4 regions of the Pseudomonas sp. MT92 genome follow, and region 3 is predicted to be linked to each of the others. Evidence: predicted binding sites of a transcription regulator. Region 3 holds the regulator's gene; each other region holds the start of a gene.

What was found. Region 3 encodes sigma-54, which starts transcription at its own class of promoters, with help from an activator protein. Its sites were predicted from a motif close to ANTGGCATNNANNTTGCTNT; they were not measured.
Region 1: the regulator sigma-54 is predicted to act here: its motif matches at 2,213-2,232, upstream of glnA (type I glutamate--ammonia ligase).
Region 2: the regulator sigma-54 is predicted to act here: its motif matches at 4,043-4,062, upstream of AC1Q6D_RS19385 (CmpA/NrtA family ABC transporter substrate-binding protein).
Region 4: the regulator sigma-54 is predicted to act here: its motif matches at 1,619-1,638, upstream of AC1Q6D_RS16730 (flagellar basal body rod protein FlgF).

Annotation. Positions count from the first base shown of each region.
Region 1 is NZ_JBXAFA010000015.1:56,002-63,568, forward strand. It holds gene AC1Q6D_RS25475 (DUF4124 domain-containing protein) at 1-84, opposite strand, end outside; gene AC1Q6D_RS25480 (cupin domain-containing protein) at 110-529, opposite strand; gene glnA (type I glutamate--ammonia ligase) at 712-2,118, opposite strand; gene thiI (tRNA uracil 4-sulfurtransferase ThiI) at 2,447-3,901, shown strand; gene typA (translational GTPase TypA) at 4,041-5,861, shown strand; gene AC1Q6D_RS25500 (YkgJ family cysteine cluster protein) at 6,019-6,456, opposite strand; gene AC1Q6D_RS25505 (glycogen/starch/alpha-glucan phosphorylase) at 6,712-7,567, shown strand, end outside.
Region 2 is NZ_JBXAFA010000010.1:101,619-109,185, forward strand. It holds gene AC1Q6D_RS19370 (bifunctional protein-serine/threonine kinase/phosphatase) at 1-659, opposite strand, end outside; gene AC1Q6D_RS19375 (nitrate/nitrite transporter) at 667-1,878, opposite strand; gene AC1Q6D_RS19380 (ANTAR domain-containing response regulator) at 2,122-2,697, opposite strand; gene AC1Q6D_RS19385 (CmpA/NrtA family ABC transporter substrate-binding protein) at 2,713-3,924, opposite strand; gene AC1Q6D_RS19390 (quinone-dependent dihydroorotate dehydrogenase) at 4,153-5,172, shown strand; gene rmf (ribosome modulation factor) at 5,320-5,535, opposite strand; gene rlmKL (bifunctional 23S rRNA (guanine(2069)-N(7))-methyltransferase RlmK/23S rRNA (guanine(2445)-N(2))-methyltransferase RlmL) at 6,066-7,567, shown strand, end outside.
Region 3 is NZ_JBXAFA010000011.1:153,081-160,647, forward strand. It holds gene yjgA (ribosome biogenesis factor YjgA) at 1-390, opposite strand, end outside; gene pmbA (metalloprotease PmbA) at 499-1,845, shown strand; gene AC1Q6D_RS20850 (HPr family phosphocarrier protein) at 1,934-2,209, opposite strand; gene rapZ (RNase adapter RapZ) at 2,225-3,082, opposite strand; gene ptsN (PTS IIA-like nitrogen regulatory protein PtsN) at 3,085-3,549, opposite strand; gene hpf (ribosome hibernation-promoting factor, HPF/YfiA family) at 3,562-3,870, opposite strand; gene AC1Q6D_RS20870 (RNA polymerase factor sigma-54) at 3,945-5,438, opposite strand; gene lptB (LPS export ABC transporter ATP-binding protein) at 5,623-6,348, opposite strand; gene lptA (lipopolysaccharide transport periplasmic protein LptA) at 6,348-6,896, opposite strand; gene lptC (LPS export ABC transporter periplasmic protein LptC) at 6,883-7,455, opposite strand; gene AC1Q6D_RS20890 (KdsC family phosphatase) at 7,464-7,567, opposite strand, start outside.
Region 4 is NZ_JBXAFA010000008.1:151,173-158,739, forward strand. It holds partial or broken gene AC1Q6D_RS16720 (inovirus Gp2 family protein) at 1-231, shown strand, start outside; gene AC1Q6D_RS16725 (replication initiation protein) at 1,030-1,254, shown strand; gene AC1Q6D_RS16730 (flagellar basal body rod protein FlgF) at 1,693-2,433, shown strand; gene flgG (flagellar basal-body rod protein FlgG) at 2,479-3,264, shown strand; gene flgH (flagellar basal body L-ring protein FlgH) at 3,317-4,012, shown strand; gene AC1Q6D_RS16745 (flagellar basal body P-ring protein FlgI) at 4,070-5,140, shown strand; gene flgJ (flagellar assembly peptidoglycan hydrolase FlgJ) at 5,151-6,440, shown strand; gene flgK (flagellar hook-associated protein FlgK) at 6,451-7,567, shown strand, end outside.

The DNA.
Region 1 (7,567 bases), on a different contig from region 3:
GCCATCGGCGTCGGTGTATTTGTAAATCTGCGCCATCACGGGAAAAGCCAAAGACAGCAGCAAAAGCATTGATAACAGCCGCATTCAGACTCCAGGTGGGCCGCGAGGATTACTCCGACAATGGAATACCTTGGCTGCCAGCATAGAACACAATAAGTTCTACCGGCTTGTTACCGGTCTTTCCACGATGCGTGATATTGACCATTTCAGCCAGCGCGTCGCCCTGTTTGAAGTGCTGGATCTTGCCGTTGTCCCTGCTCTCCACCGTCAATTCGCCCGCAAGAATGTATGCCGCGTTGGGGATTGGGTGGGTATGCCAGTCGAGTTCGGTGTTGGCAGGTATCTTGAGTTTGAGCATTGACAGTTCGGGTGCGGCGTCGGGGTAGCGAATGTAAGGCGTGCTGTCCCAGGATGTGCTGGTTTGCAGCAGGATTTTACGTTCGATACCCGCCGGAGGTGAGGCGGGGCTGCAGCCCAGCAACGCAGTGGTCAAAGTGGCGATCAGGGGTGTGAGCAGGCAGGTCTTCATTCTTCCATCCATTGAATTCAAGCAAGTCGATATAGGCTACGAGCTACTCGAATGGATTGATGCCGGACGATGCTGTGAATGTCCGAGGAGAATGAGCAAGCAGTTGTCGGAAACTGCCCACAAAAAAGGCCTTCCGAAGAAGGCCTCTTTTTTGTCACGCCGCTTGCGCAGGCGCTACCGGATTAGCAGCTGTAGTACAGCTCGTATTCCAGTGGGTGTACGAAGGTACGAACCTTGATTTCTTCTTCGCTTTTCAGAGCGATGTAAGCGTCGATGAAGTCGTCGCTGAAAACGCCGCCTTTGGTCAGGAACGCACGACCTTTGTCCAGCTCTTCCAGGGCTTCTTTCAGGCTGCCGCAAACTTGTGGGATCTCTTTCGCCTCTTCAGGCGGCAGGTCGTACAGGTTTTTGTCAGCGGCGTCGCCAGGGTGGATCTTGTTCTGGATGCCGTCCAGGCCAGCCATCAGCAGTGCGGCGAACGCCAGGTACGGGTTGGCAGCCGGATCCGGGAAGCGCGCTTCGATACGGCGGGCTTTCGGGCTCGACACGTAAGGAATACGGATCGAAGCAGAACGGTTGCGAGCCGAGTAGGCCAGCATTACTGGCGCTTCGAAACCTGGAACCAGACGCTTGTAGGAGTTGGTGGCCGGGTTGGTGAAGCCGTTCAGGGCCTTACCGTGCTTGATGATGCCGCCGATGAAGTACAGGGCGGTATCGGACAGGCCGGCATAGCCTTCGCCTGCGAAGGTGTTCTTGCCATCTTTCCAGATGGACATGTGTACGTGCATACCCGAGCCGTTGTCGCCGTACAGAGGCTTAGGCATGAAGGTAGCGGTACGGCCGTAGGCATCGGCAACGTTGTGCACGACGTACTTCAGGGTTTGGGTTTCGTCGGCTTTCTTCACCAGGGTGTTGAACTTGACGCCGATTTCGTTCTGGCCGGCAGTTGCCACTTCGTGGTGGTGAACTTCGACGGTCAGGCCCATTTCTTCCAGTGCGTTGCACATGGAGGTACGGATTTCGTGGTCGTGGTCGAACGGTGGAACCGGGAAGTAGCCGCCTTTGACGCCTGGACGGTGGCCCTTGTTGCCGCCTTCGATGTCCTGGTCGGACATCCAGGAACCTTGTTCGGAGTAGATCTTGAACATGGAACCGGAAATGTCGGACTTGAACTTGACCTGGTCGAAGATGAAGAACTCTGGCTCTGGACCGGCGAACACGGTGTCACCGATACCGGTGGCTTTCAGGTGCTCTTCGGCGCGCTTGGCGATCGCACGCGGGTCGCGATCGTAGCCTTGCATGCTCGAAGGTTCGATGATGTCGCAGACCAGGATCAGGGTCGGCTCTTCGGTGAACGGGTCGAGAACGGCGGTGGAATCGTCCGGCATCAGGATCATGTCGGAGGCTTCGATGCCTTTCCAGCCAGCGATGGAAGAACCGTCGAACATCTTGCCGACTTCGAAGAAGTCTTCATCCAGCGCGTCGCGAGCCGGCATGGTCACGTGGTGCTGAGTGCCTTTGGTGTCCGTGAACCGCAGATCAATCCACTTGACGTCATGATCTTTGATGAGTTGAACCGACTTCGACATAGTGTCCTCCGGGTGGCTTAGGGCTGGTAGTGGATGCCCTTAAATGTTTGTGATGCCGGCGCGAATACTCTGCCAAGGCAACCTGCCTCACAAGGGAGCAAATTGCATGCCAGTGCCCCAGCATGGGTTTTTTGCCCCAATTTCACGCTTATAGAGGTGCGAGGCCTATAAATGCTTGAATTTGCGCCCCTTAATGTGGCGCTCAGGCCTCAAAGTGACCTGTTTTGGTGCGTGCAAAACCTTCTGCACATTAACTGGTTAAACCTTGAGCAATTTCCGCTATAATCCGCGCCCCCCTTTTTCGGCTGGCCCAGCGCGCGCTGTTTTCATGAAACTAATCGTAAAAGTCTTTCCCGAGATCACCATCAAGAGCCGCCCGGTACGGATGCGTTTCATCCGCCAATTGGCCAAGAACATCCGTGCCGTGCTCCGCGATCTGGACCCGGCTGTGGTGGTGAACGGTGTGTGGGACAACCTCGAGCTGGAAACCCGTGTCAGCGACCCCAAGGCCTTGAAAGAGATGGGCGAGCGCCTGAGCTGCATGCCGGGCATCGCGCATTTCCTGCAGATCGACGAATACCCGCTGGGCGATTTCGACGACATCGTCGAAAAGTGCAAGCAGCACTACGGTGATGCACTGGCCGGGAAGATTTTTTCGGTGCGCTGCAAGCGCGCCGGCAAGCACCCATTCAGCTCGATCGACATCGAGAAATATGTCGGCAGCCAGTTGCGCCGTCAGTGCGGTGCCGCCGGGATCGACCTGAAAAAGCCTGAAATCGAAGTCCGCATCGAAGTTCGCGACCAACGGTTGTTCGTGATCCACAGCCAGCACAACGGCATCGGCGGTTATCCGCTGGGCGCGCTGGAGCAAACGCTGGTCCTGATGTCCGGCGGTTTCGACTCGACCGTCGCCGCCTACCAGATCATGCGCCGTGGCCTGATGGCCCATTTCTGCTTCTTCAACCTGGGTGGCAGGGCCCATGAATTGGGCGTTATGGAAGTCGCGCATTTCATCTGGAAGAAGTACGGCAGCTCCCAACGCGTGTTATTTGTCAGTGTGCCGTTCGAGGAAGTGCTGGGAGAAATTCTCGGTAAAGTCGATAACAGTCATATGGGCGTAGTATTGAAGCGTATGATGTTGCGCGCTGCGTCCCAAATCGCCGATCGCCTGCACATTGACGCATTGGTTACCGGTGAGGCGATTTCCCAGGTTTCGAGCCAGACACTGCCGAACCTGTCCGTGATCGACTGCGTGACCGACAAGCTGGTGCTGCGCCCACTGATCGCCAGCCACAAGCAGGACATCATCGACCTGGCCAACGAAATCGGCACCGCCGACTTCGCCCGGCACATGCCGGAGTACTGCGGGGTCATTTCGGTGAATCCCAAGACGGCGGCCAAGCGCCATCGGGTGGAGCACGAAGAGAAAGAATTCGACATGGCGGTGCTTGAGCGTGCGCTCGAGAACGCCAAACTGGTGCCGATCGATCGCGTGATCGATGAATTGGGCCAGGACGTTCAGATTGAAGAAGTCAGCGAAGCGCTGGCCGGTCAGATCGTGATCGACATCCGCCACCCGGATGCCGCCGAGGATGACCCGCTGGAACTCGCTGGTATCGAGGTACAAACGATGCCGTTTTATGCTCTGAACGCTCGTTTCAAGGAACTGGACCCTACTCGCCAGTACCTGTTGTATTGCGACAAAGGCGTGATGAGTCGCCTGCATGCCCACCATTTGCTCAGTGAGGGGCATGCCAATGTGCGCGTTTATCGACCGAGCTAAGTGCCCGGGGCTGTTTGCCTGTGGCTTGCGTCACCGGCCCCCCGACGCCGCCGTCAAGCTGTAACGGCTTTCACGGACGCTACTGTTAATCGCTGCCACGACCTGTCAGCACACCGAATCCTCTGATCGAGATACACAAGTGATCGAAAATCTACGCAACATCGCCATCATTGCCCACGTTGACCATGGTAAAACCACCCTGGTAGACAAACTCCTGCGTCAATCCGGCACCCTGGAGCGCAACGAGCTCAACGACGAGCGCGTGATGGACTCCAACGACCAGGAAAAAGAGCGCGGTATTACCATTCTGGCGAAAAACACCGCCATCAACTGGAACGGCTACCACATCAACATCGTGGACACCCCGGGCCACGCCGACTTCGGCGGCGAAGTTGAACGCGTAATGTCGATGGTCGACTCCGTTCTGCTGCTGGTTGACGCTCAAGACGGCCCTATGCCGCAAACCCGTTTCGTGACCAAGAAGGCTTTCGAAGCCGGCCTGCGTCCAATCGTGTGCATCAACAAGGTTGACCGTCCAGGCGCGCGTCCGGACTGGGTTCTGGACCAGATCTTCGACCTGTTCGACAACCTGGGTGCCACCGAAGAACAGCTGGACTTCAAAGTCGTCTACGCCTCGGCCCTGAACGGTATTGCCGGTCTGGACCACAACGAAATGGCTGAAGACATGACCCCGCTGTACCAGTCGATCGTCGACAACGTACCTGCGCCGGCTGTTGACCGTGACGGTCCGTTCCAGATGCAAATCTCCGCACTGGACTACAACAGCTTCCTGGGTGTTATCGGCGTTGGCCGTATCGCTCGTGGTCGCGTCAAGCCGAACACTCCGGTTGTGGCGATCAGCGCCGACGGCAAAAAGCGTAACGGTCGTATCCTGAAGCTGATGGGTCACCACGGTTTGCACCGTGTCGACGTTGAAGAAGCAGCTGCCGGCGACATCGTGTGCATCAGCGGTATGGACGAGTTGTTCATCTCCGACACCCTGTGCCAGCTCGACACCCCGGAAGCGATGAAGCCTCTGACCGTTGACGAGCCAACCGTTTCCATGACCTTCCAGGTAAACGACTCGCCTTTCTGCGGTAAAGAAGGCAAGTTCGTGACTTCCCGTAACATCAAGGAACGTCTGGACAAAGAGCTGCTGTACAACGTTGCACTGCGCGTTGAAGAAGGCGACTCGGCTGACAAGTTCAAGGTTTCCGGCCGTGGTGAGCTGCACCTCTCGGTACTGATCGAAACCATGCGTCGCGAAGGCTTCGAAATGGCTGTAGGTCGTCCGGAAGTGATCATCCGTCTGGTTGACGGCGTGAAGCACGAACCGTACGAAAACGTGACCATCGACCTGCCGGAAGAATCCCAAGGCAAGGTGATGGAAGAGATGGGCCTGCGTAAGGGCGACCTGACCAACATGGTGCCGGATGGCAAGGGCCGTGTACGTCTGGAATACAACATCCCTGCTCGCGGTCTGATCGGTTTCCGTAACCAGTTCCTGACCCTGACCAACGGTGCTGGCATCCTGACCTCGATCTTCGACCGTTACGACGTGATGAAGTCCGGCGACATGTCCGGCCGTCAGAACGGCGTTCTGGTTTCGGTTGAAACCGGCAAGGCGCTGACCTACTCCCTGGAAACCCTGCAGGCGCGTGGCAAGCTGTTCGTTGAACACGGTCAGGAAATCTACAACGGTCAGATCGTTGGTCTGAACAGCCGTGACAACGACCTGGGCGTTAACCCTACCAAGGGCAAGAAGCTCGACAACATGCGTGCTTCGGGTAAAGACGAAACCATCGCTCTGGTTCCACCTGTTCGCTTCACCCTGGAACAGGCTCTGGAATTCATCCAGGACGACGAGCTGTGTGAAGTCACTCCTAAGTCCATCCGTCTTCGCAAGAAGATCCTGGACGAAAGCGAGCGTACCCGCGCTGCCAAGAAAGCCAAGGCGTAACCTTTAGCCTGGCTCAACGAAAACGCCCCCGGTCGAAAGGCCGGGGGCGTTTTTGTTTGTCTGGGATTTGTCTGGCGCTTGTGCGGTGTGGGTGCGGCCCTCTTCGCTGTCAGGCCAGCGAAGGCGGCCGATCAGCCACCGCCAATGTCAGGCGGAATCAGAACCGCTCGATATGCCGCGAATTTTTCTCGCGCTCCACTTCCTTGGGCTTGTACGCGCAATACCCCGGCCGCGGGCCGATTTTCGGGTGATTGCGGCAGGTGTCAGGGCGCTTTTCATAAATAGTGCACAGACGGCTCTTACGATCCAGGTACAGGCAATCGTTGTTGCTCATGCGTTGCAGGGTGAAGATCTCGGACTTCTGGTTGTAGCGCTCGACGATCCCTTCCTTCTGCAGGCGCTTGGCGATGTTCTTCGGCGGGTCGCCGCGCTCGAACTCGTCGACGATGCCGATACGGATCAGATCCTTGATCTTGACCTCGACAGGCAGCGTGCAGCAGCTGGATATGCAGGAGCCGCACATCGGAGCAGAGTACTTGGCCCAGGTATCGAGTCGGTCGATCTCCGCGGCGGCGATCAGGTTCGGCTTCATCATCGGTTGTTACCAGCATGCATCAGGGCGCGCGATCATACCGGGACTGGTGGATTTTTGAACAACCTTTCGCCAGATTTTTTGCGTTGGGTACCCGATTAGCCATAAATTCGGCACGGCCCCTGCATTGATTCCACTACACGACAATGTATTAACGACCTAAGTCGCACTAACAGGAAAAACTGCCGAACCAGAGCCTCTACCGCCTGTCAGACCGTCTAGGCTCAGACAACCCAACGCTCGCTCGAGGTCTTATCGATGACTCAAGAACCACTTGTTCGCGAAGCAGAGGTGGCCGCATTCCGCGACGCCGTCTTGACCAAACTCACCTACGCGGTGGGCAAAGACCCGGATCACGCCTTCGACCATGACTGGTTCGAAGCCATTGCGCTGGCCGCGCGTGATCACATGGTCGAGCACTGGATGGACCATACGCGCCAGATCTATCGCAAGGGTCAGAAGCGCGTTTACTACCTGTCCCTGGAATTCCTCATCGGCCGCTTGCTCTACGACAGCCTGAGCAACCTCGGTTTGCTGGACGTGGCGCGTGAAGCACTGACCGAACTGGGCGTCGACCTTGAACGCATTCGCTTGCTGGAGCCCGACGCGGCGCTCGGCAACGGCGGCCTCGGTCGTCTGGCGGCGTGCTTCATGGAAAGCATGTCGACCCTGGGCATCGCCGGTCATGGCTATGGCATCCGGTACGAGCATGGCTTGTTCCGTCAGGCCATTGTCGACGGCTGGCAGCAGGAGCAGACCGAACACTGGCTGGATTTCGGCAACCCCTGGGAGTTCGAGCGGCCGGAAGTGGTGTATCCGATTGGCTTCGGCGGCAGCGTCGAAACGGTCACCGATGAAACCGGCAAATCCAAACAGGTCTGGCACCCGGCGGAAACCGTGCGGGCCATTGCCTACGACACGCCGGTGGTCGGCTGGCGCGGGGCGAGCGTGAACACGCTGCGACTGTGGCGTGCGCGGGCCATGGAAGATCTGCACCTGGAACGTTTCAACGCCGGTGACCACCTGGGAGCGGTCGCCGAAGTGGCCCGGGCCGAAAGTATTTCCCGCGTGCTCTACCCGGCCGACAGTACCGAAGCCGGCCAGGAACTGCGCC
Region 2 (7,567 bases), on a different contig from region 3:
TTGTCCTGGCTGCCGGCCAGGTGCGCGGCATTGACCAGGGTGTGTGCGGCGCTGTGCAGGTCCGGTTGGTCTCGCAGAATCGCGGCAATGGCCGTGTCACCCAGGACCGCCCAGACCCCGTCGCTGAGCAGCACAAAGCTTTCATCAAGGCGCAATTCGCCGTCGAGGAAGTCCAGCACCAGGTGCTGATCGAGCCCCATCGCTCGTTTGAGCACATGCTGCATGCCCGGTTGGTCCCAGACGTGATCCTCGCTGATGCGCTGCAATTGATCGGCATGCCAGCGATACACTCGGCAGTCGCCCACATGGGCCAGGGTGAAGCGCCGCCCGCGCATGACCAATGCGCTGACCGTGGTCAGCAGCGGTTGTCCACCGCCGTTGGCCTGCAGCCAGCGGTTCTGCGCCAGAAGCAGGCGATCCAGTGCCTGGGCGACGCCCCAGGTTTCCGGGGTGGCGTAATAATCCAGTGCCAGTGCCTGCAGGGTGGAACGAGCGGCCAACCCACCGTCGGCGCACTGGCTGACACCGTCGGCGATGGCGAACAGGTAACCCTTGCTCGCCGCCAGTGCCGGGGCCGGTGTGACCAGCCGCAACGCGTCCTGGTTTTCTTCGCGTGGGCCGATGGCGCTGGCTTCGGCGAAACTCAGTTGCAGGCTCATCGCCGGCTCAGACCCGTGCAGCGGTCACGGCAGCCGAACCCCAGGTGGTTCTCCAGCGACGTTTCACCCCGTGCAGGCCGAACCAGGCGAGGACGCCGAGGCTGGCGAACAACCACAGTGCCATTTGGTAGCTGCCGGTGCTTTGCTTGATCGCACCCATGCCGGCCGCCAGGGCAAAACCGCCGATGCCGCCGGCCATGCCGATCAGGCCGGTCATCACGCCGATTTCCCGACGAAAGCGCTGCGGCACCAACTGGAACACGGCGCCATTGCCCGCACCAAGGCCGAGCATGGTGCAGACGAAAAGTGCCAGCGCAGCGTAGGAACTCGGCAGGTTGAATCCGACGGCAGCAATGCAGATCGCGGCCACGGTGTACATCGCCAGCAGGGTGCGGATGCCGCCGAAACGGTCCGCCAGGGCACCGCCCAAGGGGCGCATCAGGCTGCCGCCGAACACGCAGGCGGCGGTGTAGTAGCCGGCCGTCACCGGGCTCAGGCCGTATTGATCGTTGAAATAGCCGGGCAGGGCACTGGCCAGGCCAATGAAGCCACCGAAGGTCACGCTGTAGAAAAACATGAACCACCAGCTGTCGCGGTCGCCCAGGGCCTTGAAGTAGTCGGCCATCGACTTGGCTTTCGGCCGTTCAGGCGCGTTTTTGGCCAGCCAGGCGAAAACGATCAACGACAGGATCAGTGGAATGAGGGCAAAGCCGAACACGTTGCTCCAGCCATACGCAGCCGCGAGAACCGGCGCAATCAACGCGGCGAACACCGTGCCCGAGTTACCGGCGCCGGCGATTCCCATGGCCTTGCCCTGATGCTGCGGCGGATACCATTGCGACGCCAGCGGCAGGGCCACGGCGAACGACGCACCGGCCATACCGAGGAACAGCCCCAGAACCAGGGCCTGCTCGTAGCTGTGGATGCCCAGTTTCCAGGCACCGAACAGGGCGCAAATGACGATCACCTGGCCAATCAGGCCAGCGGTTTTCGGCGACAGGCGATCAGCCAGCATGCCCATGATGAAGCGCAGTACCGCACCGGCCAGAATAGGCGTGGCCACCACCAGCCCTCGCTGTTGTGTGGTCAGGTGCAGGTCGGCGGCGATTTGCACGGCCAGTGGGCCAAGCAGGTACCACACCATGAAGCTCAAATCGAAATAGAGGAAGGCTGCGAACAGGGTCGGGGTATGGCCGGATTTCCAGAAGCTTGAATTCATCGCGCACCTCAGCTGATAGGAGTCTCGAACGGGAGTCATGCAGGTGGGGCGCCTTGAGGGCTGCACCACCCGCCCCGGGCAATGGGGCCAAAACAAAAAAAACGCCGCCACCTGATTCGCCATGGGGCAAATGAGGTGAGCGACGTCTTTGTCGTAGGTGGGGCAACCGCCGTTGGTTACCTGTGGGGATTACTTAGCGAGATCTGTGCCAATACCGTGAAACCGAGTGAGGGCAGCAGGGTTTCAGCCCAGCAGTTCACCCATGGCGATGATCTGCTCCGCCACCTGAATCAGCTTCTGCTGGCGGCTCATGGCCTGGCGGCGCATCAAGGTGTAGGCCTCTTCTTCGTTGCAGTCCTTCATTTTCATCAGCAGCCCTTTGGCCAACTCGATGCGCTTGCGCTCGGCGAGCTGTTGGTCGCGGGCGTGCAGTTGCGCGCGCAGGGCCTGGTCGCTTTCGAAGCGCGCCATGGCCACGTCGAGAATCGGCTGCAAGCGCTGAGCGTGAATGCCTTCGACGATGTAGGCACTGACCCCGGACTTGATCGCCTGGCGCATCACGTCCGGGTCGTGTTCGTCGGTGAACATCACGATCGGGCGTGGTTGGTCGCGACTGACCAGCACCACTTGCTCCATCACATCGCGGCCCGGTGACTCGGTATCGATCAGAATCACATCCGGACGCACCGTTTCGACGCGCCCGGGCAGGTCGATGGTCAATCCTGATTCGTCGATTACCTCGAAGCCGGCCTCGGTCAGTGCCGCCTTCAGGCGTCCGACTTTTTTTGCGGTGTCGTTGATCAGCAGAATACGCAACATGTTCGCAGTCTCCTGTCAGCGGTTGGCTAATCGATGCGAGCTATTGCTCATGGCGTGCAGCTTGAAACTGCGGGCATAACCGGCAGGGTCCGAGCCGTCCCAGACCTTGCCGTCGATCAACTGGCTGCTGCGCATCTCTTTGCCCAGTGCGGCGACGCCGACGGCGCAGGCGGCCTCACGATACAAGTCCAGTTGTTGCACCTGGCGGGCCACCGCCAGGTAATCCGGATCGTCGCGCAACAGGCCCCAGCGACGGAACTGGGTCATGAACCACATGCCATCGGACAGGTACGGCAGATTGACCTCGCCCCCACCGTGGAAGCGCAGGGCGTGCGGATCCTGCCAGCGATTGCCGAGACCGTCGTCGTAGTCGCCCAGCAAACGCGGCTCGATGCATTCGAGCGGCGCATCGAGGTATTGCGCGGCACTGAGCAATTGCGCGGTGCTGCGACGATTTTCAGTGCTTTCTTCGATAAAACGACTCGCCTGCAGAATCGCCATTACCAATGCGCGGGCGGTGTTCGGGTATTGCTCGACGAACGCGCGGGTGCAACCCAGGACTTTTTCCGGATGATCGGGCCAGATGGCCTGGGTGGTCGCCATCGTGAATCCAAGGTTCTGTTGCACCGCACTGGCCGACCAGGGCTCGCCGACGCAGAAACCGTCGATCCGTCCCGCTTGCAGGTGCGCAACCATTTGCGGCGGCGGCACCACTACGCTCTCGACGTCCTGCAACGGGTGAATGCCCTGGCTGGCGAGCCAGTAATACAGCCACATGGCGTGGGTGCCGGTGGGGAAGGTCTGGGCGAAGGTGAGTTTTGGGCGACTTTGGTGCACGTGCCGGTCCAGTGCTTCAGGACTGGTCACACCCAGCGCTTGCAGGCCGTGGGAGAGGTTGATGCTCTGGCCGTTCTGGTTCAGTCCCATCAGCACGGCCATGTCCGTTGGTGCTACACCGCCGATGCCCAGGTGCACGGCGTAGATCAGGCCATAGAGGCTGTGGGCGGCGTCGAGTTCACCACTGACCAGTTTGTCCCGCAGGTTGGCCCAGGATGACTGGCGCTTGAGGTTCAAGGTCAGGCCGTAAGGCTGGGCGAAGCCCTGGGTGGCGGCGACCACGACCGAGGCGCAGTCGCTCAGGGCCATGAAGCCGAGGTTGATTTCGGACTTTTCCGGGGCATCGCTGCCATTGACCCAGGCCAGCGGGCCGGCTGATGGTTCGTTCATCGCGTCTTCACCTTGCAAAAAAAGCGTCGTCCCGCGTCCTTGCACGCGCAAGGGCGGATGACGACGCCATTGTCCTGGCACTCATACCGCCGTTGGCATGGGTGCTGATGTCAGGATCGGTGCAAGGCATATGCCATCGTCCGTTGATTGAATCGCGCGCCTCGCCTGCGGGCCGCTTGCCCGGCTATAATCGCCGCCACTTTTCATAGCCCAGAGTCAAAGCCGCCCATGTACACCCTGGCCCGTCAGCTGTTGTTCAAACTTTCCCCGGAAACCTCCCACGATCTGTCCCTGGACCTGATCGGCGCAGGCGGGCGTCTGGGGCTCAACGGCTTGTTGTGCAAGGCCCCGGCGAAGGTGCCGGTGACGGTCATGGGCCTGGACTTTCCGAACCCGGTGGGACTGGCGGCCGGTCTGGACAAGAACGGCGCGGCCATCGACGGCTTTGCGCAGCTGGGTTTTGGCTTTGTCGAAATCGGCACCGTCACCCCGCGTCCACAACCGGGTAACCCCAAGCCACGTCTGTTCCGCCTGCCGGAAGCCGAGGCGATCATCAATCGCATGGGCTTCAACAACCTCGGCGTCGATCACCTGCTGGCCCGCGTTGCTGCGTCCAAGTACAAAGGTGTGCTGGGCATCAACATCGGCAAGAACTTCGATACTCCGGTCGAGCGCGCGGTCGACGATTACCTGATTTGCCTGGGCAAGGTTTACGCCCATGCCAGCTATGTGACGGTCAACGTCAGCTCGCCGAACACGCCGGGGCTGCGCAGCCTGCAATTCGGTGACTCGCTCAAGCAACTGCTGGCCGACCTGGCCACGCGTCGCGCGGAACTGGCGCTGCGCCACGGCAAACACGTGCCCCTGGCGATCAAGATCGCGCCGGACATGAGCGACGAAGAAACCGCGCAGGTCGCGCAAGCGTTGATCGATACCGGGATGGACGCGGTCATCGCCACCAACACCACCTTGAGCCGCATAGGCGTCGAAGGCATGGAGCATGGTGACGAGGCGGGTGGTTTGTCCGGTGCACCGGTTCGCGACAAGAGCACCCACACCGTGAAAGTACTGGCGGCCGAATTGGGTGGTCGTTTGCCGATCATCGCGGCGGGCGGCATCACCGAAGGCAAGCACGCGGCGGAAAAAATCACCGCAGGGGCGAGCCTGGTGCAGATTTACTCGGGCTTCATCTATAAAGGGCCGGCACTGATTCGTGAGTCGGTAGACGCCATCGCAGCCCTGCGTTAATCCCTGTGGGTATGCCGATGAGTTTTGAACCGACATAAAAAAGGGCTCCTTTAAGGAGCCCCTGGGCCGGAGCCCGCCGTCCGGATGGGACGTGCGTGGTTAATTGGTTGCGTAATCAGATTTTCGTGTCGGAGTGTGTGCCCTGTATTAGCCGACGGCGTGAAGTTCGTTGAGTCTGTGGATTCCCGCAGTGCCGGTCATACCGTCCCAGTTGTCGCCGCGTCCTTCTCGCCAGCCGTTGATCCAGGCTTGGCGTACCGACGGTAGAGTAAATGGGCAAAGCTCACGGGATTTGCCACCAACGCCATATTGATATCCGCGCAAAAACGCTCTTTCCAACGGATCACGCTTAAGTCTTCTCATAGGGTGTAGCCCTCACTTGTTGACTGTTTTCATCGCGTCGACCTCAATCGAGGTCAGGCAGAAAAACTCTGCCGTTGGGGGCTCGCTGCCGGCGTGGCGAGCCAAGGTGTTGGCGTCGTTGCGGCGCCAACCTGAGTTGAGTTCTAACCAATGCGTCACATCGAGGGAATGATCGTTTTGTCATAAGGACGTAACGATAAAGATGCTATGGCCATAAGTAACACGATGTTCGTCGCGTATTTATTGATCAAAGCCCTGTATGATCGGCCCCCCGCAGGATGCCGGGGTTAGTCCTTTGGTGAGAATGTCTCGCGTTGCAGTGCGGGATTATTCGACGAAGGGTCGACTTGTGACATTTTGTTGCATCAACTTTTTTATCTGTCCTTGCATCTAAGCTCATTTAACCCGAGCAGCAGGGGTGGAATGGCACACCTTCGTGCCACGCGGGCGCTCTTCGAGAAAAGCGCCTGATTGAAAACCGGGCAGGCAATGCGTTGCCGGCTCACTCAGCTAAAGGCTCTGGAACTCCCATGTCCGATCGTTTCGAACTCTTCCTCACTTGCCCCAAAGGCCTTGAAGGCCTGCTCATCGAGGAAGCCGTCGGGCTTGGCCTTGAGGACGCTCGTGAGCACACCTCTGCCGTGCGCGGCATGGCCACCATGGAAACCGCTTATCGCCTGTGCCTGTGGTCGCGCCTGGCGAACCGCGTGCTGCTGGTGCTCAAGCGTTTCCCGATGAAGGACGCCGAAGACCTCTATCACGGCGTGCTCGATATCGAGTGGCAAGACCACATGCTCAACGACGGCACCCTGGCCGTCGAGTTCAGCGGTCACGGCTCGGGCATCGACAACACTCACTTCGGTGCCTTGAAGGTCAAGGACGCCATCGTCGACAAACTGCGCACTCCGCAGGGTGATCGCCCGTCCATCGACAAGCTCAACCCGGACCTGCGCATCCACCTGCGCCTGGACCGTGGCGAAGCGATCCTCTCCCTCGACCTGTCCGGCCACAGCCTGCACCAGCGCGGCTACCGCCTGCAGCAGGGCGCGGCGCCGCTGAAGGAAAACCTTGCGGCCGCCATCCTGATCCGTTCCGGCTGGCCACGCATCGCGGCCGAAGGCGGCGCACTGGCTGACCCAATGTGCGGTGTCGGTACATTCCTTGTCGAAGCGGCAATGATCGCCGCCGACATGGCGCCGAACCTGCGCCGCGAGCAGTGGGGCTTCACCGCGTGGCTCGGCCACGTGCCGGCGTTGTGGAAAAAACTCCATGAAGAAGCCGTCGAGCGTGCGGCGGCCGGTCTGGCCAAGCCACCGCTGTGGATTCGCGGTTACGAAGCCGACCCGCGCCTGATTCAGCCGGGCCGCAACAACGTCGAGCGTGCCGGCCTGAGCGAGTGGATCAAGATCTACCAGGGCGAAGTCGCGACCTTCGAGCCGCGCCCGGACCAGAACCAGAAAGGCCTGGTGATCTGCAACCCACCGTACGGCGAGCGTCTGGGCGACGAGGCGAGCCTGCTCTACCTCTACCAGAACCTCGGCGAACGCCTGCGTCAGGCTTGCCTGAACTGGGAAGCGGCCGTGTTCACCGGCGCGCCGGACCTGGGCAAGCGCATGGGCATCCGCAGCCACAAGCAGTATTCGTTCTGGAACGGCGCCTTGCCGTGCAAATTGCTGCTGATCAAGGTATTGCCGGACCAGTTCGTCACCGGCGAGCGCCGCACTCCGGAACAGCGTCAGGCCGAGCGTGAGCAAGCGGTCTACGATCAGGCACCGACCGAGCCGCAAGAGCGCAAGTACAACAAAAACGGCAATCCGATCAAACCGGCTCCGGCACCTGCGCCGGTGATCGAGCAGCCGCGCCTGAGCGAAGGCGGGCAGATGTTTGCCAACCGCCTGCAAAAAAACCTCAAGGCGCTGGGCAAGTGGGTCAAGCGTGAGGGCATCGATTGCTACCGCGTCTACGATGCCGACATGCCGGAATACTCCATGGCCATCGACCTGTATCACGATTGGGTCCACGTTCAGGAATA
Region 3 (7,567 bases):
CTCCGGGTAGTCGATGACGAACTTTTCCAGGACTGCATCGTCGCCGGCGATCAGGCGATCACGCCAGCGCTCCAGGTTATGGAAGCGTTCGTTGTATTGGCGAGTGGAGGCATCGAGTTGATCAAGCAAGACCAGAATGGCGTCAGTGTCCTGATCGCGCATCAGTTTGCCGATGAACTGGAGGTGCCGTTTACGCGCGATGTTCGCCGTGTGCTTGGGCGCATCGGCCAAGGCCCGGCGCAAAGCGTCGGTCAAGGGCAGTTTTGCCAGCAAGTCAGGCTTGAGTGTCGTAAGGCGTTCGCCAAGGTCAACCAGAGCATGCAGCTCGCGTTTGACCTGGGATTTGCTTTTTTCTCCCGTATCGAGGGAGTCGTCGTAAGAATCAACCATGGTGGCCGTCCGCAAAGAAACGCCGCCATGATAACCAGTCGGGGGCCGCTTGTCCGGCCCGGTCGCTCGATGACCTATTCCGAAAGCAGAATTTGAGTGGAGAACAGCATGAGTGCAGTTGAAAGCGTCGGCCCACAAGCGTTGCCGGCACTGCAAGAACAAGTCGAGCAGATCATCGCTGAAGCCAGGCGCCAGGGGGCCAGTGCCTGTGAAGTGGCGGTGTCCCTGGAGCAGGGCCTGTCGACCACGGTGCGCCAGCGCGAAGTCGAAACCGTCGAATTCAATCGTGATCAGGGATTCGGTATCACCTTGTACGTTGGCCAGCGCAAGGGGTCGGCCAGCACCTCGGCCAGCGGTCCAGAGGCGATTCGTGAGACCGTAGCCGCCGCCTTGGCCATTGCCAAACACACCTCGGAAGACGAAGCGTCGGGTCTGGCGGATGCTGCTCTGATGGCGCGTGACGTTCAGGATTTCGACCTGTTCCACCCATGGGATATCACGCCGGAGCAGGCAATCGAGCAGGCGCTGACCTGTGAAGCGGCCGCATTTGCTGCCGACAGCCGGATCAAGAATGCCGATGGCACTACGCTGAGCACTCATCAAGGCTGCCGTGTCTATGGCAACAGCCACGGTTTTATCGGCGGTTATGCGTCGACCCGGCACAGCCTGAGCTGCGTGATGATCGCCGAGGCCGATGGTCAGATGCAGCGCGATTATTGGTATGACGTGAATCGCCAGGGCAATTTGCTGGCTGATCCGGTGAGCATTGGCCAGCGTGCCGCACAACGGGCGGCAAGCCGTCTCGGCGCGCGTCCGGTGCCAACCTGCGAAGTGCCGGTGCTGTTTTCCGCCGAGTTGGCCGGTGGTTTGTTCGGCAGCTTCCTGTCGGCGATTTCCGGCGGCAGCCTGTATCGCAAGTCATCGTTCCTTGAAGGCACCCTGGGTCAGAAGCTGTTTCCTGAATGGCTGACCATCGATGAGCGTCCGCATTTGATGCGTGCCTTGGGCAGCGCGGCCTTCGATGGCGATGGTCTGGCGACTTACGCGAAGCCGTTCGTTGAAAAGGGCGAGCTGGTGTCCTACATCCTCGGTACTTACTCCGGTCGCAAGCTCGGCATGCCGAGCACCGCGAATGCCGGAGGCGTGCATAACCTGTTCGTCACCCATGGTGATGAAGATCAGGCGGCCTTGCTGCGTCGCATGGGGCGTGGCCTGCTGGTGACCGAATTGATGGGGCAGGGCCTGAATATGGTCACGGGCGACTACTCCCGTGGCGCGGCGGGTTATTGGGTCGAGAACGGTGAAATTCAGTTCGCGGTCCAGGAAGTGACCATCGCCGGTAACATGCGTGACATGTTCAAGCAGATCGTTGCCGTGGGTAATGACCTGGAACTGCGCAGCAATATCCGTACGGGGTCGGTACTGATCGAGCGGATGACGGTGGCAGGCAGCTAAACTCCCCTGTCACAAAAAAGGCGCACCACCTGATGGGTGGTGCGCCTTTTTTTGTGGGCTATCGAGCGGGTTTGGCCTCGATACGCGTTTACTCGCCTTCGTCGAAATAGCGGTTGATCAGGTCTTTCAACGCATCCAGCGCCTTTTGCGCGTCTTCGCCTTCGGTGTTGATGTAGATTTTGGTGCCCTTGCCAGCCGCGAGCATCATCATTGCCATGATGCTTTTGCCGTCGACCGTAGATTCCGGAGTGCGTCCGACTCTGATCGTGCAGTCCTTGAATTCACCGGCGACTCCGACGAATTTTGCAGAAGCACGGGCGTGCAGGCCCAGCTTGTTGATGATTTCGATTTCCAGAGCAGGCATCGCGGTGTGAATCCTTTAGCTGAGGTCGCGGTGGCGGACCTGGACGTTCTTCAGGGATTGTTGCAGCGTCTTGCCCAAGCGTTCGGTCAGGTAGACGGAGCGGTGATGTCCGCCCGTGCAGCCGATGGCAATGGTGACATAGGCGCGGTTGCTGGCGGCAAAGCGGGGCAACCATTTGAGCAGATATGTGGAAATGTCCTGGAACATCTCTTCCACGTCCGGCTGGGCTGCCAGGTACTCGGCAACCGGTTGATCAAGCCCGGACTGCGCCCGAAGCTCGGGTTTCCAGTAGGGATTGGGCAGGCAGCGCACGTCGAATACCAGGTCGGCATCCACGGGCATGCCACGCTTGAAACCAAAGGACTCCACCAGGAAGGCTGTACCGGGTTCCGGCTGGTTCAACAGGCGCAGCTTGATCGTATCCCGTAGCTGATACAGGTTGAGGTTGGTGGTGTTGACTTTGAGATCGGCAAGGTCGGCTATGGGGCCGAGCAGGCTGGTTTCATCGTTGATCGCTTCAGCCAGCGAACGATTGGCACTGCTCAGCGGGTGACGACGACGGGTTTCCGAAAAACGCTTGAGCAAGGTTTCTTCGTCGGCATCCAGGTACAGAACATCGCACTGGATATGCCGGCTGCGGACTTCTTCGAGCAATTCGGGGAATCGCGACAAGTGACTTGGCAGGTTGCGAGCATCAATGGACACGGCCACCAGCGGCTGTGCCAGTTCGGTGTGGATCAATGCGCGTTCGGCGAGTTCCGGCAGCAACCCGGCGGGAAGGTTGTCGATGCAGTAGTAGCCACTGTCCTCGAGTACATCAAGGGCGGTGCTTTTACCTGAGCCGGAGCGGCCACTGACGATGATCAAGCGCATGATTACTGACCGTTTTGCTCGTCCAGGACAACCTGATACAAGGCTTCATTGCTCGGGGCGCTGCGCAGTTTTTCGCGCACTTCCTTGCGGTCGAGCATGCTGGCAATTTGGCGCAAAAGTTCCAGGTGCGCATCGGTAGCGGCTTGCGGGACCAGTAGAACGAACAACAGGTCAACCGGTGCGCCGTCGATGGCGTCGAAATCTATGGGAGCATCGAGGTGCATCAGGGCACTGATGGGTGAAGAGCAGCCCTTCAGGCGACAGTGGGGAATGGCGATGCCGTTGCCAAAACCCGTCGAGCCGAGTTTTTCACGGGCAATCAACGCCTCGAAGACATCTTGCATCTCCAGATCCGGCACTTCCCGGGCGATCAGGTTGGCAATTTGTTCGAGGGCTTTCTTTTTACTGCCGCCCGGCACGTTCACAAGGGAACGGCCGGGGGTCAGGATGCTTTCAAGTCGGATCATGGGTTGGGGGTGTTAACGACCGGTAGCGCCCTGGAGGAGGCTCTGGGTCTTTTCCTTATGCTTTTTGAGTTGTTTATCCAGCTTGTCGGTCAGTGCGTCGATCGCCGCGTACATATCGGTATGTTCCGCGTTCGCGACCACTTCATTGCCGGGAATATGCAGCGTGGCTTCGATTTTCTGCTTCAACTTTTCGACGGTCATCGTGACCTGTACGTTGGTGATCTTGTCGAAGTGCCTCTCTAACCGTTGGAGTTTTTCGCCGATGTAGGTGCGAAGAGGTTCGGTCACTTCCAGTTGGTGTCCACTGATGTTGACTTGCATACAGCTTCTCCTTCGTTGCCAGTGCATAAAGCGGTAGATCAAATGATCTACCACTGGAACGCTGTGGCGTGGCTCTACATCAACCGCTTGCGTTCGCTCGAAGGCGCGATCCCCAGGGATTCGCGGTACTTGGCGACGGTGCGGCGAGCCACCTGAATGCCTTGTGCCTCCAGTAAACCAGCGATCTTGCTGTCACTCAACGGCTTTTTCTGATTTTCCGCGGCAACCAGTTTTTTGATGATCGCGCGGATCGCCGTGGACGAGCATTCGCCGCCTTCGGAGGTGCTGACATGGCTGGAGAAAAAGTACTTCAGTTCATATATGCCCCGAGGGGTATGCATGAATTTCTGTGTGGTCACCCGTGAAATTGTCGACTCGTGCATGCCAACCGCCTCGGCGATGTCATGCAGGACCAACGGTTTCATGGCTTCGTCGCCGTACTCCAGGAAGCCGCGCTGATGCTCGACAATCTGGGTGGCAACTTTCATCAGGGTTTCATTGCGGCTTTGCAGGCTCTTGATGAACCAGCGGGCTTCCTGCAACTGATTGCGCATGAACGTGTTGTCGGCGCTGGTGTCGGCGCGACGCACGAAACCGGCGTACTGGGCGTTGACCCGAAGACGCGGTACCGATTCCTGGTTGAGTTCCACCAGCCAGCGTTCGTTGTCCTTGCGCACGATCACGTCGGGAACCACGTATTCGGCTTCAGTGGATTCGATTTGCGAGCCCGGGCGCGGATTAAGGCTTTGAACCAGTTCGATCACTTGGCGCAGCTCATCTTCCTTGAGCTTCATGCGGCGCATCAGCTGGCTGTAATCGCGGCTGCCGAGCAAGTCGATGTAGTCGGTGACCAGGCGCTTTGCTTCGGCGAGCCAAGGGGTTTTGGCCGGCATCTGGCGTAATTGCAGCAGCAGGCATTCGCCCAGGTTGCGGGCGCCGATTCCGGCGGGTTCGAATTGCTGGATGCGGTGCAGGACGGCTTCGATTTCGTCCAGTTCGATGTCCAGCTCCGGGTCGAAGGCTTCGAGTATCTCCTCGAGCGTCTCGTCCAGGTAGCCCTGATTGTTGATGCAATCGATCAGGGTCACGGCGATCAGGCGATCGGTGTCGGACATGGGCGCCAGGTTCAATTGCCACAGCAAATGGCTTTGCAGGCTTTCACCGGCCGATGTGCGGGTGGTGAAATCCCACTCGTCGTCATCGTTGCTCGGCAGACTGCTGGCGCTGGTCTGGTAAACGTCTTCCCAGGCGGTATCGACGGGCAGTTCGTTGGGGATACGCTCGTCCCAGTCGCCTTCCTCGAGGTTATCAACCGTCGGTGCGCTTTCCTGGTAGGAGGGTTCCTGAATGTCGGGGTTGGGTTTCTGTTCGGCGTTGTCGGCCAAGGGGTCGCTGTTATCGAAGTCGTCGCCTTCTTCCTGGCGTTCGAGCATCGGATTGGACTCCAGGGCCTCCTGGATTTCCTGTTGCAGGTCCAGGGTCGACAATTGGAGCAGGCGGATGGCCTGTTGCAGCTGCGGTGTCATCGTCAGCTGCTGGCCCATTCTCAAGACTAGCGATGGTTTCATGGCAGGGGCTAAACACCTTATTCGCCGGCGCACATGCGCCATCCACTACAGGGCGCCGGAGCGCCAAACATAAGCAAATTATATGCCTGAAACTGAAGTGTTTGCCTAGAGCGCTGTAACAATAAAAAAGTGTTGATTTTTTATCGAGACAAGCGCTCGGTCGACTAGCCAGACACCTCGGTGCTTACAGGCGGAACTCATGGCCCAAATACACTTCCTTGACCAGATCGTTGGCCAGGATGGTTGCAGCGTCGCCTTCGGCGATCAATTGGCCATCGTTGACGATGTAGGCGGTTTCACAGATGTCGAGGGTGTCACGGACGTTGTGGTCGGTGATCAGCACGCCAATGCCCTTGGCCTTGAGGTGATGGATGATCTGTTTGATGTCGCCTACCGAAATCGGGTCCACGCCGGCGAAGGGCTCGTCGAGGAGGATGAATTTCGGGTTGGTGGCCAATGCCCGGGCGATTTCCACACGGCGGCGTTCGCCACCGGACAGGCTCATGCCGAGGTTGTCGCGGATGTGGCTGATGTGGAATTCCTGCAGCAGGCTTTCCAGCTCCTTGCGGCGACCGGCCTTGTCGAGTTCCTTGCGGGTCTCCAGGATCGCCATGATGTTGTCGGCGACCGAGAGTTTGCGGAAGATCGACGCTTCTTGCGGCAGATAGCCGATACCGGCCTTTGCGCGGCCGTGCATTGGCTGGTGGCTGACGTCCAGGTCGTCGATCAGTACGCGGCCCTGATCGGCCTGTACCAGGCCTACGATCATGTAGAAACAGGTGGTCTTGCCAGCGCCGTTAGGGCCTAGCAGGCCAACGATCTGACCGCTGTCGATGGACAGGCTGACATCACGGACGACCTGGCGGCTCTTGTAGCTCTTGGCCAGATGCTGAGCTTTCAGAGTTGCCATTACTGGGCCTTTTGCTCGTCGGTTTTCTTCTTCGGCTGGATCACCATGTCGATGCGCGGACGCGCTTCGGTGACCTTGTTACCTGTCGCACGGCCAGCGCTCGCAAGCTTCTTGACGGTGTCGTAGACGATTTTTTCGCCCTGGGTGGTGTTGTTGTCCTTGTCGATGACTTTGGCGCGATCGATCAGTACGACGCGGTTTTGCGCGGCGTGGTACTGGATGGTCACTCCCCAGCCCTGGACAGGCTTGGTGTCGCCCTGGGTTTGCAGTTGTTCGAAGTAGGCCAGGTTGCCTACAGAGGTCACTACATCGATATCGCCGGTCGGCGTGCGGGTGATGGTCACGGTGTTGCCGGTGACCTTCATCGAGCCCTGGGTAATGATCACGTCACCTTTGTAGGTGGCAACGCCATTCTTGTCGTCCAGTTGGGCGTCGTCGGCTTGAATGCGGATAGGCTGCTCTTGATCGTTCGGCAGAGCCCAGGCGCTCACGCTTCCCAGTGCTGCGCCCAGACTGAGCAAAATAGGGAGGGTTTTAACGAGCCTCATACTGTCCTCTTACGTTCGATAGCAGGTGTATCCTGCTTTCTTTCAAATACGCTTTCATTCCGGTACCGGTCGATACGCCGCCAGCGCCGTCGATTCTAACGGGTTGCTCGGTCTGCGCATATTGTTGCTGCGGGAACACCGTCATTCGAGTGGTGGTGATCAGGGTTCTGCGGTTTTTTTCATCAAAGCGCGTGATGCGTACCGAATCGATCAATTCAACCTGCGTGCCGTCCGGGTTGACCTCACCTTTTTCGCTCTGGACGTGCCACGGGAACTCGGTGCCGCGGAACATGTTCAGGTCAGGGTTGGTCAGCAGCGTGACTTCGCTTGCTTTGAGGTGCTCGACTTTGTCGGAAGTCATTTCGTATTGAAGCCTGCCATCAGGCAGGAACTGCACGCTGTGGGCGTTGGTAGCGTAATAATCGATTTCGCTTTCGTCGACATGCGCGATCGGTTTGTCGAGGAAGCGTTCCGGGCTGATGTTCCAATAGCCGACCGCGGCGAAAATCGCCGCAATGCAACCGAACACCAGAATGTTGCGAATTTTTTTGTTCAGCATGGTTTGGCTCACAGGTACGCGGCGTTGGCCGCATCGAGACGGCCCTGGGCGCGCAGGATCAATTCGCAGAATTCGCGGGCGGCACCCTCGCCACCGCGGGCCAGGGTTACTC
Region 4 (7,567 bases), on a different contig from region 3:
GACAGGGACAACATGTTTAATCGCCTGCAAGAAGCATGGGCCAGCGCTTTGGGGTTATCGATAGGGGAAGTCAGAGGCTTGGTCGAGAGCCCACGCAAGTCGATCTACAAACTCAATCGTGGTGATCTGGAGGGGCAGACTGCGTTCTTCAGCCGAACGAGCTATATGTGCAAGTCGGCCACCAAGGTCTTTGAGGATGGCAGCCATGCTGTAGGCTGCAGCAGGAGCTGATCCCAACGCATTTCTCTTATCGAGACAGGAAAGAAGGCCTCACGGTTGAGTGGTCCTGTCTTCAACGGAGTTTTGCAACCGCCAAGCGTTATAGCCGTGCCTCACAGAGCGTTGAGGCGCCAGGCTGGCCAGTATGAGCAACGCAAGTGAGCTGCTGATAAATGCCATGACTGAAAACATGCCAAAGCGGCAGACAGGCATGAACCAAAAGGTAGGGAGTTGGTTATTTCTGTGGGATGTGGAAATACGTCATCACAAGGCTCCCTGCAAAAAGGCAGGCTCTAACCTGGTCGTGTGACAGGTAACGAACGTGGTAAGCCCATACCGCTGCCTTTTGGGCAGGTGAGCCGTAAGGTGAGCTGTTGGCCGTCTGGGTAAGGGGTCGCAGAGAAAGCGAGCGCGGGGCTGTAATAGTTCGGATAGGGGTTGGAACATCACCCCCCACGGTAAACCGGGCAGACTTCTGCGCGGTCGTTGATTACATAAAGTCTGATGGGACTATCTCAGAAGTAGCGACATCAGGCCAGCATGATAGAGCACGGGCGAAAGCGCGTGTCTGCGGCCTGCCATCTATCACCACTATCGGAGGGAGGCGTAGTCGACTCGGAACTGATTGCAAAGGTGTATTGGCTCCAGGGACGCAGAGAGGCCGATACGCCTTAATTCCTCAAGGCTTATTAACGGCTTGAGCCGTATGCGGTGAAAATCGCACGTACGGTTCTCAGGGGGGGGGCTGGATCAGTAATAAGCTGGGGCTACCCGACTAGTGCTACCCTCTATACGGGCGAACAACTGGACATGGCCGATAACGATGTTTTCCTGCATGCACTCCTCCTTGCCCAGGGCCGTAAAGCTGGGGAACAGATTCATTTTGTACGCAGCCATTTTCTCCAGGCTATTGGCAGATCCCCAGGTACGACAAGCTACAAGTGGTTGAAAGACAGCCTGCAACGTATCGCTTCCGCCAGCCTTTTTATTGAGAATTCGGATGGCGACGGGAAAATGTTCAGATTGATCTCATAGTTGAGCTGGAAACGGCAGAATGAAGAGTTTTGGCTTGCTCTAGATCACGAGATCGTCCAGTTTTTCGGTAAGCATGAGCTAGCGCACATCGATTTCCAGGCCCGACTTGAGCTCAAAGCACCTTTGGCAAAGTGGTTGCTGCACGATATGCCTGAAAGATTGCGGTTATCCATTCCGGTGCTGCTTCGCAGCGCAGCGGGAGCAAGCTCCCTTGCCACGGGGGGGGGGGGGGGCAGCTACAACAGGTCAAGCCTTGCCACCCACCGGCATAACACCGCCGGTTTTTCGTCTCTGATACAAACCCTCCGCGCCTGCTCAATCCCTCAAGCCCTTTGTTTGCCGGGTCTTACCGCGCCAGGAACAAGTTGGTCTGCAAATTGCTTGTGGCTCATCAGTACAGCAGTGGGCGGCAAACGTCCGGCAGGCAGAGGAAAGATTTTGGACAAGTACCTTTATGTGGCAATGACCGGCGCCAGCCAGAATGCCCTGGCGCAAAAGGCTCATGCCAACAACCTGGCGAACATCTCCACCAACGGCTTCCAGAAAGACCTGGAGCAGGCGCGTTCGATGCCGGTGTTCGGTGACAGCTTTCCGGCGCGTGCGTTTGCGATGTCCGAACGCCCGGCCACGGACTTTTCACCGGGTGCCCTGGTGGAGACCGGTCGCGACCTCGATGTCGCCGTGCAAGGCAACGGCTGGCTGGCCGTGCAGAACCCTGATGGCGGTGAAAGCTATGTGCGCACCGGCAGTCTGGTGGTTGACGCCCTGGGCGTATTGCGGGCCGGCAACGGCATGCCGGTCATCGGCAATGGCGGGCCGATTGCCGTGCCGCCAGAGCAGCAGATCGAAGTGGGCGAAGACGGCACCATCAGCATCCGTGCGATGGGTGAAGGCCCTCGCGTGATGGCCGAAGTCGACCGCATCAAGCTGGTCAATCCGGACATCAAGAACATGACCAAAGGCCTGGACGGTTCGATCCACACCAAGGACGGTCAGCCGGCGCAAGCCGATGCCAACGTCAAGCTGGTGTCCGGGTTCCTCGAGTCGAGCAACGTCAACGCCGTGGAAGAGATGACCTCGGTGCTGGCCTTGTCCAAGCAATTCGAGCTGCACATCAAGATGATGAACACCGCCAAAGACGACGACCAGGCCATGGCTCGGGTCTTGCAGATCAGCTAACTATCAGAACGTCGCGCCGTAAAACAGGCGCACGAGGAGAATCGAATGCTTCCGGCTCTATGGGTTGCCAAAACCGGTCTGTCCGCCCAGGACACCAACCTGACCACCATCTCCAACAACCTGGCCAACGTGTCGACCACGGGTTTCAAACGTGACCGCGCCGAGTTCCAGGATCTGCTCTATCAGATCAAGCGTCAGCCAGGCGCCCAGTCGACCCAGGACAGCGAACTGCCGTCGGGCCTGCAACTGGGTACCGGTGTGCGCATTGTCGGCACCCAGAAGAACTTCACCGCCGGCAGCCTGCAGACCACCGAGCAGCCGCTGGACATGGCCATCGATGGTCGCGGTTTCTTCCAGATTCTGCAGCCTGACGGCACAACGTCCTACACCCGTGACGGTACCTTCCACCTGGACTCCAATGGCCAGATCGTCAACGCCAGCGGGTTTGCCCTGGAGCCGGCCATCGTCATTCCTAACGATGCCCAGACCTTCACGGTCGGTCGCGATGGCACCGTGTCCATCACCGTTGCCGGCAACCCGGCTGCCCAGGTGATCGGCAACCTGCAAACCGCCGACTTCATCAACCCGGCCGGCCTGCAGGCCGTGGGTAACAACCTGTTCCTGGAAACCGCCGCCAGTGGTGCGCCGCAAGTCGGTACGCCAGGCCTGGCCGGTTTCGGCACCACGCTGCAGAACACTCTGGAAACGTCCAACGTCAGCACCGTTGAAGAGATGGTCAACATGATCACCACTCAGCGCGCCTACGAGATGAACTCCAAGGTGATCTCCACCGCCGACCAGATGCTCTCGTTCGTAACGCAGAATCTGTAATCAAGTCTATGAGGCGGCCATGAGGCCGCCTGCAACACCGTGAGGTAGGGTCATGAATCGCTTCGTTTCCGTTCTGGCATTGACTGGAGTCACCGTGCTCTCGGGCTGTGTGCCGTCGACACCCAAGCCCAATGATCCCTACTATGCCCCGGTGTTGCCGCGTACGCCGCTGCCGGCTGCCGCGAACAACGGCTCGATCTACCAGGCCGGTTTCGAACAGAACCTCTACGGCGACCGCAAGGCGTTTCGGGTCGGTGACATCATCACCATCACGCTGAACGAGAAGACCCAGGCCAGTAAAAACGCCAACTCGCAGGTGGCCAAGAACAGCAAGACCGGCATCGGCCTGACGTCGCTGTTCGGTTCTACGCCCAATACCAACAACCCGTTTGGTAGTGGCGACCTGAGTCTGAGCGCCAGTTACGAAGGTGACCGTGCGACCAAAGGCGACAGCAAGGCAGCCCAGGGCAATACCCTGACCGGCTCGATCACCGTGACCGTCGCCGACGTGTTGCCCAACGGCATCATTGCCGTGCGAGGCGAGAAGTGGATGACCCTCAACACCGGGGATGAGCTGGTGCGGATCGCAGGGCTCGTGCGTGCCGATGACATCGCTACCGACAACACTGTTTCGTCGACTCGCGTCGCCGATGCGCGCATCACCTATTCGGGCACCGGTTCGTTTGCCGATGCGAGTCAGCCAGGCTGGTTCGACCGTTTCTTCCTCAGCCCGCTGTTCCCTTTCTAGGTGGCTTTTTTGGTGAGCAAGTTGAACTTCAAGCACCTGATCGCAGCTGCGCTGTTGATGTCCTTGTCGCTGGGTGCTCAAGCCGAGCGGCTAAAGGATATCGCCAGTATTTCCGGCGTGCGTTCCAACCAATTGATCGGTTACGGGCTGGTGGTCGGGCTTAACGGCACCGGTGACCAGACGACGCAAACCCCGTTCACCCTGCAGACCTTCAACAACATGCTCTCGCAGTTCGGTATCAAGGTACCGCCGGGATCAGGCAACGTGCAGTTGAAGAACGTCGCGGCCGTGTCGATCAGTGCTGACTTGCCAGCGTTCGCCAAGCCGGGACAGCAGGTCGACATCACCGTTTCGTCCATCGGTAACTCCAAGAGCCTGCGTGGCGGTACCTTGCTGCTGACGCCGCTCAAGGGTATCGACGGTAACGTCTATGCCATCGCCCAGGGCAACCTGGTGGTGGGCGGTTTCGATGCTGAAGGCCGCGACGGTTCGAAAATCACCGTCAACGTTCCGTCGGCCGGTCGCATCCCGGGCGGAGCCTCGGTCGAGCGAGCGGTGCCGAGCGGTTTCAACCAGGGCAACAGCCTGACGCTGAACCTCAACCGTTCCGACTTCACCACCGCCAAGCGCATCGTCGACAAGATCAACGACATGCTCGGCCCTGGCGTGGCCCAGGCCATCGACGGCGGTTCGATTCGCGTCAGTGCGCCGCTGGATCCGAGTCAGCGGGTCGACTACCTGTCGATCATCGAAAACCTCGAAATCGATCCGGGCCAGGCGGTGGCGAAAGTCATCATCAACTCCCGTACCGGCACCATCGTGATTGGTCAGAACGTCAAGGTTTCACCGGCCGCCGTGACCCACGGCAGCCTGACAGTGACCATCACCGAAGACCCGATCGTCAGCCAGCCGGGCCCTCTGTCCAATGGTCAGACAGCGGTCGTGCCTCGTTCCAAAGTCAATGCCCAGCAGGAAGCCAAGCCGATGTTCAAATTCGGCCCCGGCACCACCCTCGACGAAATCGTGCGGGCGGTGAATCAGGTCGGCGCGGCCCCGGGTGACTTGATGGCGATCCTCGAAGCTCTGAAGCAGGCCGGCGCGTTGCAAGCCGATCTGATCGTGATCTGAGGACGGCATCATGGATATGCGCAAGAGCGGTCTGGTCAGCAGCAGCGATTCGGGTTCCTACTCGGACCTCAATCGTCTGAACCAGCTCAAGGTCGGCGACAAGAACAGCGATGGCAATATGCGCAAGGTTGCGCAGGAATTCGAGTCGCTGTTCCTCGGTGAAATGCTCAAATCCATGCGCTCGGCCACCGAGGCGCTCGGTCAGGACAATCCGCTTAACACGCCAGCGGCCAAGCAATACCAGGAAATGTACGACCAGCAGTTGGCCGTCTCCATGTCCCGCGAGGGCGGTGGTATCGGTCTGGCCGACGTGCTGATGCGGCAGATGTCGAAGAACAAGCCGATGGCTCCCGGTGAGGCGGCCGCAGCGTCGGCGGCCAAGCAGGAAGCGGCAAAGGCAGCAGCGCAGACACCGGTGGCCGCCGGTACAGTCGCAACCGGTGGGCCGCTTTCGCGAGTCAATGGACAGCGTCCGTTGTGGGCTTCGCGGTCGGTCCATGCGCCGACGGGCGAGGGCGCGCACCGCAACGACATGGCGATGATCAATCAGCGGCGTCTTGCCTTGCCGCCGAAACTGGCTGACCGCTTGCTGGCGGGTCTGGTGCCTTCGGCCTCGACCACCGCTGCGACCGCCGCCACGGTGCAGAACAAAATCCAGTTGCCGCAGAGCACTCGCAGCGGTTCCGGCCCCCTGTACAACGGCGACTGGCTCGCTTCGCAAACGGACACGGCTGCCGGCGGCGGTATGCAGATTTACGGTCGTGCCATGGCGCAGATTCCGCTCGCGCCGGCGAAAAAAGCCTTCAGCTCCGCCGACGAATTCGTCAACACTATGCTGCCGATGGCCAAGGAAGCCGCCGCGCGCATCGGCGTCGACCCGCGTTACCTGGTGGCCCAGGCCGCCCTGGAAACCGGTTGGGGCAAATCGGTCATGCGCGCCCAGGATGGCAGCAGTAGTCACAACCTGTTCGGCATCAAGGCCGGCAGCAGCTGGAAGGGAGATTCGGCGCGGGCGATCACCAGCGAATTCAGGAATGGCGAGATGGTCAGGGAGACGGCCCAGTTCCGTTCCTACGATTCCTACAAGGACAGCTTCCACGACCTTGTGACTTTGCTGCAGACCAACAATCGCTATCAAGATGTCGTGAAGTCGGCCGATAACCCAGAACAGTTTGTACGCGAGTTGCAAAAGGCCGGTTACGCAACCGACCCGGACTACGCAAGCAAGATTTCGCAGATAGCCAGGCAGATGACGAGTTACCAGAACTACGCTGCGGCGGGCGTTTCAACGAATTTATAAGGTCTGAATCATGAGTTTGCTCAATATCGGGATGTCGGGTTTGTCCGCTAGCCAGTCTGCATTGATGACTACCGGCAATAACATTTCCAATGTCGACACCGCCGGTTATTCGCGCCAGCAAACCGTGCAGGGCTCCAAGGCGTCGATTCAGTACGGCAACGTCTACATCGGCACCGGCACGACACTGGCCGATGTGCGCCGGGTGTACAACAGCTACCTCGATGCACAGTTGCAGACCACGACATCGCTCAACAGTGATTCGGCTGCCTACCTGGGCCAGGTCACGCCGCTCGACAAGTTGCTTTCCGACAGCGGCACCGGCCTCAACGGCGCACTGACCAAGTTCTTTGCTTCGGTGCAGAACGTCAATGCCAAGCCCGGCGACGACGCTTCCCGTCAGTTGCTGCTCAGCGATGCGCAGGCCCTGAGCAACCGCTTCAACTCGATCTCCAGCCAGTTGAACTCGCAAAACGCCGACATCAACGGCAACCTGACCAGCATGGCTGATCAGGTCAACAAGCTGGCTACTACTGTGGCGCAGTTGAACAAGAAAATCAGCGAAGTCTCCAGTTCGGGCGGTGCGCCAAATGACCTGCTGGATGCTCGCAACGAAACCATGCGTCAGCTTTCAACCTTTACCGGTGCGCAGTTTGTTGAGCGTGAAGGAAACGTAGACATCTATCTGGGCAGCGGTCAGCCGTTGGTGATTGGCAATACCGTCAACAAACTGGAGACGGTGCCAAGCAAGGCTGATCCGGGACGTGTATCGCTGCAGCTCAATCGTGGATCGAGCACCATCGACATCACATCGATCACGACCGGTGGTGAAATCGGCGGCCTGCTGCGTTATCGCAGCGAAGTACTCGATCCGGCCATGAACGAGTTGGGTCGTGTGGCGCTCGTCGTCGCCGATCAGATGAACAGCATCCAGGCCCAAGGCATCGACAAGAACGGTAATTTCGGCGGCAATCTGTTCAACAACATCAACAGTGCCACGAACATGGCTCAGCGCAGCATTGCCACGATCGGCAACAGCGCCGGCTCGGGCAACTTCGATGTCAGCATTGAAGACAGCGGCAAGCTGACCACCAACGATTACAAGGTGACGTTCACCAGCGCCACAGACT